DNA from 2 places in the Promicromonospora sp. NPDC019610 genome. Region 2 is predicted to be linked to the other one. Evidence: riboswitches for the same ligand, from Rfam matches in the RefSeq annotation. Region 2 holds a riboswitch; the other holds the start of a gene.
What was found. Region 2 has a riboswitch for thiamine pyrophosphate ahead of thiM (hydroxyethylthiazole kinase). Riboswitches for the same ligand answer to the same signal wherever they lie in the genome.
Positions count from the first base shown of each region.

Region 1: linked by a shared signal. The riboswitch ahead of ACH45N_RS21140 (thiamine ABC transporter substrate binding subunit) and the one ahead of thiM (hydroxyethylthiazole kinase) in region 2 are both predicted to bind thiamine pyrophosphate.

Region 1 covers NZ_JBIRXX010000003.1:1,748-7,125, forward strand. Annotated here, with positions in the region: gene ACH45N_RS21110 (RrF2 family transcriptional regulator) at 1-215, shown strand, start outside; gene ACH45N_RS21115 (sulfite exporter TauE/SafE family protein) at 443-1,357, shown strand; gene ACH45N_RS21120 (molybdenum cofactor biosynthesis protein B) at 1,354-1,869, shown strand; gene ACH45N_RS21125 (MoaD/ThiS family protein) at 1,883-2,122, opposite strand; gene moaC (cyclic pyranopterin monophosphate synthase MoaC) at 2,119-2,589, opposite strand; gene ACH45N_RS21135 (DUF4235 domain-containing protein) at 2,610-2,891, opposite strand; TPP riboswitch at 2,929-3,034, shown strand; gene ACH45N_RS21140 (thiamine ABC transporter substrate binding subunit) at 3,030-4,109, shown strand; gene ACH45N_RS21145 (ABC transporter permease) at 4,085-5,378, shown strand, end outside.
Region 2 covers NZ_JBIRXX010000001.1:2,248,782-2,254,159, reverse strand. Annotated here, with positions in the region: gene ACH45N_RS10055 (SDR family NAD(P)-dependent oxidoreductase) at 1-701, opposite strand, end outside; gene ACH45N_RS10050 (aldo/keto reductase) at 736-1,767, opposite strand; gene ACH45N_RS10045 (TetR/AcrR family transcriptional regulator) at 1,892-2,482, shown strand; TPP riboswitch at 2,537-2,634, shown strand; gene thiM (hydroxyethylthiazole kinase) at 2,624-3,457, shown strand; gene thiE (thiamine phosphate synthase) at 3,454-4,158, shown strand; gene thiD (bifunctional hydroxymethylpyrimidine kinase/phosphomethylpyrimidine kinase) at 4,155-5,081, shown strand; gene dxr (1-deoxy-D-xylulose-5-phosphate reductoisomerase) at 5,169-5,378, opposite strand, start outside.

The sequences.
Region 1 (5,378 bases), on a different contig from region 2:
CCGTGGACGGGCCGCTCGTCTTCGTTCGCGGCAACCGGCCGTCCGACCTGGAGTTCCAGGGGGCGGCCGCGCCCCTCCTGCACGTGTGGGTGGCGCTGCGGGCCAACGTGCGCGCGGTGCTGGAGGCGGTGTCGCTCGCGGACCTGGTGAGCGGCGCCCTGCCGGACGACGTCCGCGCCCTGACCGAGGGCGACTCGGCCTGGTCGAACTCCTGAACCCGACTGGAATCCTGACCGGACATTGACGTCCGGCTGTACCCGGTCCGGCCGAGCTCCGGCCGAACTTCGAGCGAGCGCGGGACTTTCACCCGACTTACTCGTGCGCACTTATCCGATCTCTGAGATGCTTGTTGTTTCCGACCGGGTTAGGTGGTTACCTTGACGCGGGCCCGACTTTGCCATGGCCCTGTGTCGTATCCCCCCGGACCTGGAAGGTCACGACCATGAGAACCCTGATCCTGCTGGCGCTCGTCGGCCTCGGCGCGCAGCTGGTGGACGGCAGTCTGGGCATGGCCTACGGCGTCACCTCGACGACGCTTCTGCTGGCTATCGGCACCAACCCCGCGGCGGCCTCGGCGACCGTGCACCTCGCGGAGATCGGCACGACTCTCGCGTCCGGCGCCTCCCACTGGCGCTTCGGCAACGTGGACTGGAAGGTCGTCGCCAAGATCGGCATCCCCGGAGCGATCGGCGCGTTCGCCGGTGCCACGTTCCTCTCGTCGCTGTCGACGGAGGTCGCCGGACCGGTCATGTCGGTGATCCTGCTCCTGCTGGGCCTCTACGTGCTGCTGCGCTTCACGGTGCAGGGCCTGCCGACCCGCTCGGACAAGCCGCTGCGCAAGAGGTTCCTCGCTCCGCTCGGCCTCGTGGCCGGCTTCTTCGACGCCACCGGTGGCGGCGGCTGGGGCCCGGTCGGCACGCCCGCGATCCTCGCGAGCGGCCGCCTCGAGCCGCGCAAGGTGATCGGCTCGATCGACACGAGCGAGTTCCTGGTGGCCGTCGCCGCCAGCGTCGGCTTCTTCGTCGGCCTCAGCGGCGAGGGCATCGACTTCACCTGGGTGCTCGCCCTGCTCATCGGTGGCCTGATCGCGGCGCCGATCGCGGCCTGGCTGGTGCGCCTGGTGCCGCCGCGCATCCTGGGCTCGCTCGTGGGTGGCGTCATCGTGCTCACCAACTCGCGCACGCTGCTCAACAGCGACTGGATCGCCGCCTCCGACCCGGTGAAGATCCCGGTCTACGTGGTGATCTGGCTGGGCTGGGCCGCCGCCGTCATCTGGTCCGTGCGGGCGCACCGCAAGGCCCAGGCCGAGGAGGCCGCCGTGAGCGAGAAGCCGGAGGCCGATAGCGTGTCGGCATGACGTCCGACCAGGTAGCGGTGATCACCGTCTCCGACCGCTGTGCCCGCGGCGAGGCCGAGGACCGGTCCGGTCCTGCGGCGGCGCGGATCTTGCGCGAGGCGGGGTTCACCGACCTGGCCACCCATCTGGTACCCGACGGCGTCGAGCCGGTCCGCGACATCCTGCGGACCGCGCTCGACGCCGGCGCTCGTCTGGTGGTGACCACCGGGGGCACCGGGATCACGCCCCGCGACCTCACGCCTGAGGGCACCCGTGCGGTGCTGGACTACGAGGTGCCGGGTGTCGCCGAGGCCGTGCGGCAGCGGGGCACCGCTGCGGGCATCCCCACCGCCGCGCTCTCGCGAGGGCTGGTGGGCGTGGCCCGGGCCGCAGGCGGGACGCGCGCGCTCGTGGTGAACCTGCCCGGCTCGTCCGGGGGCGTGCGGGACGGCCTCGACGTGGTGCTCGCCCTCTGGCCGCACGTCCGCTCCCAGCTCGAGGGCGGCGACCACCCCGCCCCGGCGCCGGCGTAGCGCGTCCGGCGGGTCAGCCGCCCGCGAAGGGCGGGAGCACGTCGACAGTGACGCCGTCCGGCACGGTCGCCTCGTCCGTCGTGGCGCGGGCGCCCGCGACCAGCAGCGCGCACTTCGGCAGCACGACACCCAGGGCCGGGTGGGCGGCGGCGAGGGCGCCGCGAAGGGCGGCCACCGACGTCGGGCCGTCGAGCTGTTCGGTGGTGCGCCCCGCGGCCTCCCGGGCGCCGGCGAAGTAGCGGACCGTGATCACTCGGGACGCACCCAGTCGCCCGACTTGCCGCCCGTCTTGCGCTCCAGCCGCACGTCCGCGAGCGAGACCGACTTGTCCAGGCCCTTCACCATGTCGATCACGGCGAGGCCGGCGACCGCGACGGCGGTGAGCGCCTCCATCTCGACGCCGGTGCGGTCGGCCGTGCGGACGGTCGCGGTGACGACGACGCCGTCGTCGGTCACCTCCAGGTCGACCGCCGCGCCGTGCACGCCGATCACGTGGGCCAGCGGCAGCAGCTCGGGCGTCTTCTTGGCGGCGGCGATGCCCGCGATTCGGGCGACGGCCAGCACGTCGCCCTTGGGCACGGCGCCGTCGCGCAGCGCCTGGACCACGGCGGGGGAGCAACGGACCAGGCCCGTGGCGGTCGCCGAGCGGACGGTCGGCTGCTTGGCGGTGACGTCGACCATGCGGGCCTGGCCGCGGTCGTCAAGGTGCGTGAAGCTCACGGCACCAGGGTGCCATGTCCTCAGACGGCGGAGCGGCGCGCGGCTATCCGCACCGCGGCGTTGTGCGCGCCCTTCGCGGCCAGCCGCTTGGCGAACACCGCGGTGCCGGCGGCGACGGCCGCGAACACGGTCGCCTGCAGCAGGTCCAGCTCCGGGTCGTCCGGCTTGTTGGGCGCGTCGTTTCCGGTCACGCCCTTCCAGATCATGCTGACGGCCTTCTGGGCGACCCAGCCGGCCGCGATCGTCAGGGCAAGGGTGCCGACCTTCTCGCCGAGTGTCTGTTCCGTCTCAATCTTGGCCATCTTCTCACCGTAGCCCCCGGCGGCCGACTAGGCTGCATGGAAACGACAGGGGAGCGCCCCCACGGCGCTGAGAGTGCGGAAAGCCGCAGACCCTTGAACCTGATCCGGGTAACACCGGCGGAGGAAGTCGGAGGCATGATGTTGCGTCTTTCCGGTGCCCACGGGGGCACCATCACCACCGGCACGATCGCGGCCACGCTGTCGGCGGTGCTGCTGCTCGCCGGGTGCTCCGGCGGCTCCGGCTCCGGCGACGACGCGTCCGGCACCGGCGACCCGGGGACCGTGACGCTGGTGACCCACGACTCCTGGGCGCTCGACGAGAAGCTGATCGACCAGTTCGAGCAGGAGTCCGGCACGACGGTCGAGGTGAGCGCCGCGGGTGACGCCGGCACGCTGGTGAACCAGCTCGTGCTGACCAAGGACGCCCCGCTCGGGGACGCGGTGTTCGGCATCGACAACACGTTCGCCTCCCGCGCGCTGGAGGCCGGCGTGGTCGAGGAGTACACGCCCGCGGACCTGCCCGAGGGCGCCGAGCAGCTCGGCGGGGCGCTCACGCCCGTCGACCAGGGCGACGTCTGCGTGAACGCCGACGAGGCGTGGTTCGAGGAGTCCGGCCTGGAGGTGCCGACGACGCTGGAGGACCTCGCCGACCCGCAGTACAAGGACCTGCTCGTGGTGACCAACCCGGCGACGTCATCCCCGGGGCTCGCGTTCCTGCTGGCGACGATCGGGGCGTTCGGCGACGACGGGTTCGAGGACTACTGGACCTCGCTCGTGGACAACGGCGTCAAGGTCGCCGACTCGTGGGAGGACGCGTACTACGTCGACTTCTCCGGGGCGGGCGAGGGCGGCGAGCGGCCGCTCGCGCTGTCCTACGCGACGTCGCCGGCGTTCACGGTGAGCGAGGACGGCTCGGAGTCGACCACCAGCGCGCTGCTGGAGACCTGCTTCCGGCAGGTCGAGTACGCGGGCGTGCTCGCCGGCTCCGACAACCCGGAGGGCGCCCGGGCGCTGGTGGACTTCCTGCTCACGCACGACGTCCAGGCCGCCCTGCCCGAGTCGATGTACATGTACCCGGCCGACGCGGCCGTGGAGCTGCCCGCCGACTGGCAGAAGTTCGCGCCCCAGGCCGACGTGCCGTTCGAGGTAGACCCGGCCGACGTGAGCGAGCACCGCGACGAGTGGATCGAACGATGGACCGAGACCGTCGTGGGCTGAGCCGGAGCGGGGCCGCAGGCTCAGCCCACCACGGGCAGAGCCTGAGCCGGAGCGGAGCCGCAGGCTCAGCCCACCACGGGCGGAGCCTGAGCCTGACCGGGAGCAGGGGGCACGGGCTCCGGCCCGCGCCCCTCCTCTGGGGGGTCGCGGTCGCCGTCCCCCTCGGCTTCCTCGCGGTCTTCTTCGCGTGGCCGGTGGCGGCGCTCGTGGTGCGCGGGTTCGTGCCCGACGGCGCGCTCGACCTCACCGGGTTCGTCGAGGTGCTGACCCGCCCGCGCACGTGGCGGCTGGTGGGGCTCACCCTCACCCAGGCGGTGCTCGGCACGGCGTTCTCCGTGCTGCTCGGCCTGCCGCTCGCCTACCTCCTGTACCGGCGGTCGTTCCCCGGGCGCAGCCTGGCGCGCGGGCTGGTGACCGTGCCGTTCGTGCTGCCCGCCGTGGTGGTCGGTGTCGCGTTCCGCGCACTGTTCGCGCCGAGCGGCGTGCTCGGGTTCCTCGGGCTGGAGGAGTCGCTCGCCGGGATCGTCGTCGCGCTCGTCTTCTTCAACGTCTCCGTGGTGGTACGCACCGTGGGCGGGCTGTGGGAGCGGCTCGACCCCCGGGCCGAGGAGGCCGCGGCGTCGCTGGGCGCCGGTCCGGCCCGCGTGTTCCGCACCGTCACGCTGCCGTCGCTCGCGCCCGCGATCACCTCGGCGGCGTCGGTGGTGTTCCTGTTCTGTGCCACGGCGTTCGGGGTGGTGCTCGTGCTCGGCGGCGTGCGCTACGGCACCATCGAGACCGAGATCTGGACCTGCACCACGCAGTTCCTGGACCTGCGGTCGGCCTCCGTGCTGTCGGTCCTGCAGCTCGTGGTCATCTCCGCCGCCCTGGCCGTCTCCGCGCGCGCCCGCCGGCGGCGCGAGGCCGCGCTGCACCTGGTCTCGGCGCGACGTTCGGCACGCCCGCTGTCCTGGCGCTCGCCCGCCGACGTGGGCGCGGCGCTCGCAGGCGCTGCGATCGTCGTCGCGCTCATCGCGCTGCCGCTCGCCGGGCTGGTCGTCCGCTCGTTCCGCGAGCCGGACGGGACGTGGGGCCCGGGGAACTACCTGGCGCTCGGCACGACCGGCGAGCGGAACGCGCTCGTCGTCACCGTGTGGGAGGCCACCGCGACGTCGCTCCGGATCGCGCTGACCGCCACCCTGATCGCCCTGGTCGTGGGCGGCCTCGTGGCGCTCGTCGTGTCCCGGCGGCCCCGGTCCGTGGGCGCGCGCCGCGCCATCGGCACGCTCG
Region 2 (5,378 bases):
CGCTGGGCCGCCTCGCCCACGGAACGGTTGAAGGACGTCGCCGGCACGATGCCGGGGTGCGGCGCGTACGCGCGGATCCCCTCGCCCGCCCAGCGCCGGTCGAGCTCGACCGTGAACAGCACGTTCGCCGTCTTGGACTGGGCGTAGGCGAGCCCCGGGTCGTAGCCGCCGGCGGTGAAGTTCGGGTCGTCCCACAGGATGTCGGACATCCGCTGCGCGCCGGACGTGGTGGTGACCACGCGGGCGCCGTCCGCGGCCCGGAGCGCCGGGTGGAGGCCCAGGGTGAGCTGGGCGTGCCCGAGGTGGTTGGTGGCGAGCTGTGCCTCGTAGCCGCGCGCGTCCCGCTCGATCCGCGCCGGGGCCGGGTAGCCCGCGTTGTTGATCAGCACGTGCAGCGGTCGGCCGGAGCCCAGGTAGCGCTCGACGAACGCGTCGATCGACGCGGGGTCCAGCAGGTCGAGGCGGCCGACCTCGACCCGTTCGATCCCGGCGACGGCCGCGGCCGCGCGCTCGGGGTCGCGCGAGGCGACCGTGACCGAGGCACCGGCCCCGGCCAGCGCTCGCGTGGCCACCAGGCCGAGGCCCGAGTGGCCGCCCGTGACGATGATGTTCCTGCCGGTCAGGTCGACGCCCGCGAGGACGTCGTCGACCGTGGAGGCGGCGGTGAAGCCGGTGCCGAGGGGGTGCTGGCGGTGTGACATGGGGGTTCCCTTCGTGCGGTGGGGCGCGCCCGCGTCAGGCGGCGGCCGCGCGCTGCTCGGCGGGCCGACGGCGCAGGGCGGGCTGCTGGATGGCGGGCGGGTCGTAGGCCATGTCGAGGCGGCCGATGTCGGTGCCGGGCGGCACGATGGCGTCGATCCGGTCGAGGGTCTCGTCGCTGAGGCTGACCTCGGCGCCCGCGAGCGCGCTGTCGAGGTGCTCCATGGTGCGCGGGCCGATGATCGCGGACGTGACGCCGGGATGGGCGATCGCGAACGCCATCGCGAGGTGGTTCAGCGGGATCCCGGCCTCCTGCGCGACGGGGATGAGCTGCTCGACGACGTCGAGGCGCCGCTCGTCCTGCAGGTGCGCGAACCCGTACTGCGCCCGGTGGGCGTCGCTGGCGCGGCCCTTGCGGTACCTGCCGGTGAGCATCCCTCCGGCCAGCGGGCTCCACACGAGGGTGCCCATGCCGTACTGCTGGGCGACCGGCAGGACGTCCCGCTCGATGCCGCGGTTGAGGATCGAGTACGGCGGCTGCTCGGTGCGGAACCGCTCCAGGCCGCGCCGCTCGGCCACCCACTGCGCCTGGACGATGTCGGCGGCGGGCATGGTGGACGAGCCGATGGCCCGCACCTTGCCCGAGTTGACGAGGTAGGTCAGCGCGGCCAGCGTGTCCTCGACGTCCGTGTCCGGGTCGGGCCGGTGGATCTGGTACAGGTCGATGTGGTCGGTGCCCAGGCGACGCAGGGAGTTCTCCACCTCGGCGATGATCCAGCGCCGCGAGTTGCCGCGGTGGTTGGGGTCGTCGCTCATCGGCAGGTGCACCTTGGTGGCCAGCACGACGTCGTCGCGGCGCCCCTTGAGCGCCTTGCCCACGATCTCCTCGGACTCGCCGCGCGAGTAGGCGTCGGCCGTGTCGATGAAGTTGATCCCCGCGTCGAGGGCCTTGTGGATGATCTTGACCGACTCGTCGTGGTCCGGGTTGCCGATCGCGCCGAACATCATCGCGCCGAGCGCGTAGGGGCTGACCTTGATGCCGGTCCGGCCGAGGCTGCGGTACTGCATGGGGCCCTCCTGGGGTCGAGAGGTCTGGTGGGCGTCGCCGCGGTGCCGTACTCTGGAACTAAGCGGAACGCTCTTCCAGAACTATATGGAAAGCCATTCCGGTTAGCAAGAGATCGGGAGCGAAGTGATCCAGAACACAGAGCAGCGGCCGCTGCGCCGCGACGCGCAGCGCAACATCGACGCGCTGCTCGACGCCGCCAAGCAGGTCTTCGGCACGTCGGGCGTCGACGCGCCCGCCAAGGAGATCGCCGACCTGGCCGGCGTCGGGGTCGGCACGCTCTACCGGCACTTCCCCAAGCGGTCCGACCTGGTCAAGGCCGTGTTCCAGGCCGAGGTCGACGCCACCGCCGACGCCGCGCCGGTGCTGGCCGCCGAGCACCCGCCGGTCGTCGCGCTCGAGAAGTGGCTCCACCGCTACACCCAGTTCCTCGTGACCAAGCGCGGGCTCGCCTCGGCGCTGCACTCCGGCGACCCGGCGTTCGACGCCCTGCCCGCCTACTTCATCGGGCGGCTCGGCCCCGCCCTCGGCTCGCTGCTCGACGCCGCCGTCGCGGCCGGCGCCGTCCGCGCCGTCGCCAGCCCACAGGACCTCCTGTACGCCGTGTCCAAGCTGTCGCTGCCCATGGAGGACGAGGAGCCGGACCACGGTCGGCGCATGCTCGACCTGCTCGTCGACGGGCTGCGGTACGGCGCGGGCCAGGGCTCCACGAGCTAGCACCCCACCCGCCGAGACGGTTTCGGACGGACGACGTCCGCGGCTAGGGTGGGCCCACTTGGCGCGGGGCGCCGGGCACCAGCCCGGCTGAGATGCACCCGTGGAACCTGATCTAGGTAGTGCTAGCGAAGGGAACGCCTCATGGGCTCCGTCCTGCCCGACGCCGTCGCGTCGGTCGTCACCGCGGTGCGCGACACCGCACCCCTGGTGCACTGCGTGACCAACGTGGTGGTCACTAACTTCACCGCCAACGTGCTGCTCGCCGCCGGGGCGGCGCCGGCCATGGTCGCCGACCCCGAGGAGGCGCCCGTCCTGGCCGGCGTCGCCGGCGGCCTGCTCGTCAACCTCGGCACCGTCGAGGGTGGCCAGGCCGACGGCATGCGCGCCGCCGTCGACGGCGCCACCGCCGCGGGCGTGCCCTGGGTGCTCGACCCCGTGGCCATCGGCGCGCTGCCGCTGCGCACCCGCCTCGCGGCCGAGCTCTTCGCGCGCGGACCCGCCGTCGTGCGCGGCAACGCGTCCGAGGTCCAGGCGCTCGCCGGCGGCGCCGGCGGCCGGGGCGTCGACTCCCTCGACACGCCCGACGCCGTGCGGGATGTCGCGCTCGGCCTCGCCCGGTCGTCCGGCGCGGTGATCGCCGTCAGCGGCGCGTCCGACCTGATCACCAACGGCGAGCGCGTCGTACGGGTCCGAGCCGGCACTGCCCTGATGACGCGGGTGACCGGCGTCGGCTGCTCGCTCGGCGCGCTCGTCGCGGCCTGCTCCGCCGTCACCGAGGACCGCCTGCTCGCCGCGACCGCCGCGACGGCCTGGCTGTGCGTCGCCGCCGACCGCACCGCGTCGACCACCCCCGGCAGCTTCGCCGTGGAGCTGGTCGACCGCGTGTTCGACGTCGACCCCGAGGCCGTCGGGTTCGGCGCCGGGCTGGTGAACGAGCCCGCCACCGGGCACGAGCCCGCGCGGGCCGAGGCGTGAGCGCCCGGATCCGCCTCGACCCGACCGTCTACCTCGTCACCGACACCCGGCAGTGCGGCGGCCCCGCCGGGGTCGTCGCCACGGTAGGCGCGGCGGTCGACGGCGGCGTGACCGCCGTCCAGCTCCGCGACCCGGGAGCGACCACCCGCGAGCTGGTGGACCTGGGCCGCGCGCTGGTCGCCCTGCTGCGCCCGCTCGGGGTCCCGCTCGTCGTGGACGACCGGGTGGACGTGGCGCTCGCGATCGACGCCGACGGCGCCCACGTGGGCCAGTGTGACCTCGACCCCGTCTCCGCGCGGCGCCTGCTGGGTCCGGACCGGCACCTCGGGCTGAGCGTCAGCACGCCCGAGGAGGCGCGGGCCGCGACCGATCTCCCGCCCGGCACCGTCGACCTGCTCGGCGTGGGCCCGGTGCGGCCCACCCTGACCAAGTCCGACGCCCGGCCGGCGATCGGCTTCACCCGGCTGAGCGTCGTCACGGCCGCCGCGGCGCTGCCGTGCGTGGCGATCGGCGGGCTGCGGGCGGACGACGTCGCCGCACTGCACGGGGCCGGTGCGGCCGGCAGCGCCGTCGTCTCCGCCGTCTGCGGCCGGCCCGACCCGGCCGCCGCGGCGCGGGAGATCGCGGTGGCCTGGGCTGCGGCGCGGGCCCCGGGCCGTTCGGGGGCGCGCCCGCGGGCGACGACGGGACCGGCCTCATGAGCCCGTCCGCACGGGACGCGGCGCGGGCCGCCGACGTCGCCCCGCGCGTCCGCCCGCCCGGTCACCCGGTCGTGGCGCTGACGATCGCGGGGTCGGACCCGTCCGGCGGTGCCGGGATCCAGGCCGACCTGAAGACCTTCGCGGCGCTCGGCGGCTACGGCTGCGCGGTGCTCACGGGGCTGACGGCGCAGTCCACGACCGGCGTGACGCGGGTGCACCCCGTGCCCGCCGACATGGTGCGCGCGCAGCTCGACACGCTGTTCGCCGACGTCGCCGTGGACGCGATCAAGATCGGCATGACCACGGACGCCGCGATCGCCCGGGCCGTCGCCGCGGCCCTGCGCGACCTGCGGGCCGCCGGACGCGCGCCGTACGTGGTGCTCGACCCGGTGATGGTCGCGACGTCGGGCGACCGGCTGCTCGCGCCCGACGCGGAGGCGGTGCTCCGCAACGAGCTGCTTCCCCTGGCCGACCTCGTGACGCCCAACCTGCCCGAGGCCGCCGTGCTGCTGGGCGCCGACCCGGCCCGCGACGGCAGGGAGGCGGCCGACCAGGCCCGGGCGCTGCGGGCGCTCGGCACGGGGTTCGCGCTGGTCAAGGGCGGTCACCTCGACTCGGCGGAGTCGGTGGACCACCTCGCGGGTCCGGGGCTCGGGCCGGACGGCGTCGTCGCCCTGGTCGCCCCCCGGATCCCCACGCGGAACACCCACGGCACGGGCTGCACGCTCAGCTCGGCGTGCGCCGTGCTGCGCCCCGCGCACGACGCGTGGGAGCCGGCGGTCCGGGCCGCCAAGGAGTATCTGACCGGGGCGCTGCGCGCGGCGGACGCCCTCGTCGTCGGCGGCACGGGGACGGCGTCGGGCCGGTGGCAGGGCCACGGCCCGGTCGACCACGCCCACGCCACCCGCCGACCAGCCAACTGACTCACCAACCGGCGGATGCCGAGTCAGCCACCTGGTCGGACCACCTGGCTGACTCGGCGAACCGGCCATGGCGAGTCAGCGGGGTGGTCACGCCGACTTGAGGATCTCCGCCGCGCGCGCCCGCGCCCAGGCGTCGGCCTCCAGCACGCCCTCGACCGACGACGCGTCGCCCGCCCCGACCGACGCGTGCGCCTCGACGACCGCGGCCACCGTGTCGACGATGTCGAGGAACCCGATGGTGCCGTCGTGGAACGCGTCCACGCACACCTCGTTCGCGGCGTTGTAGACGGCGGGATG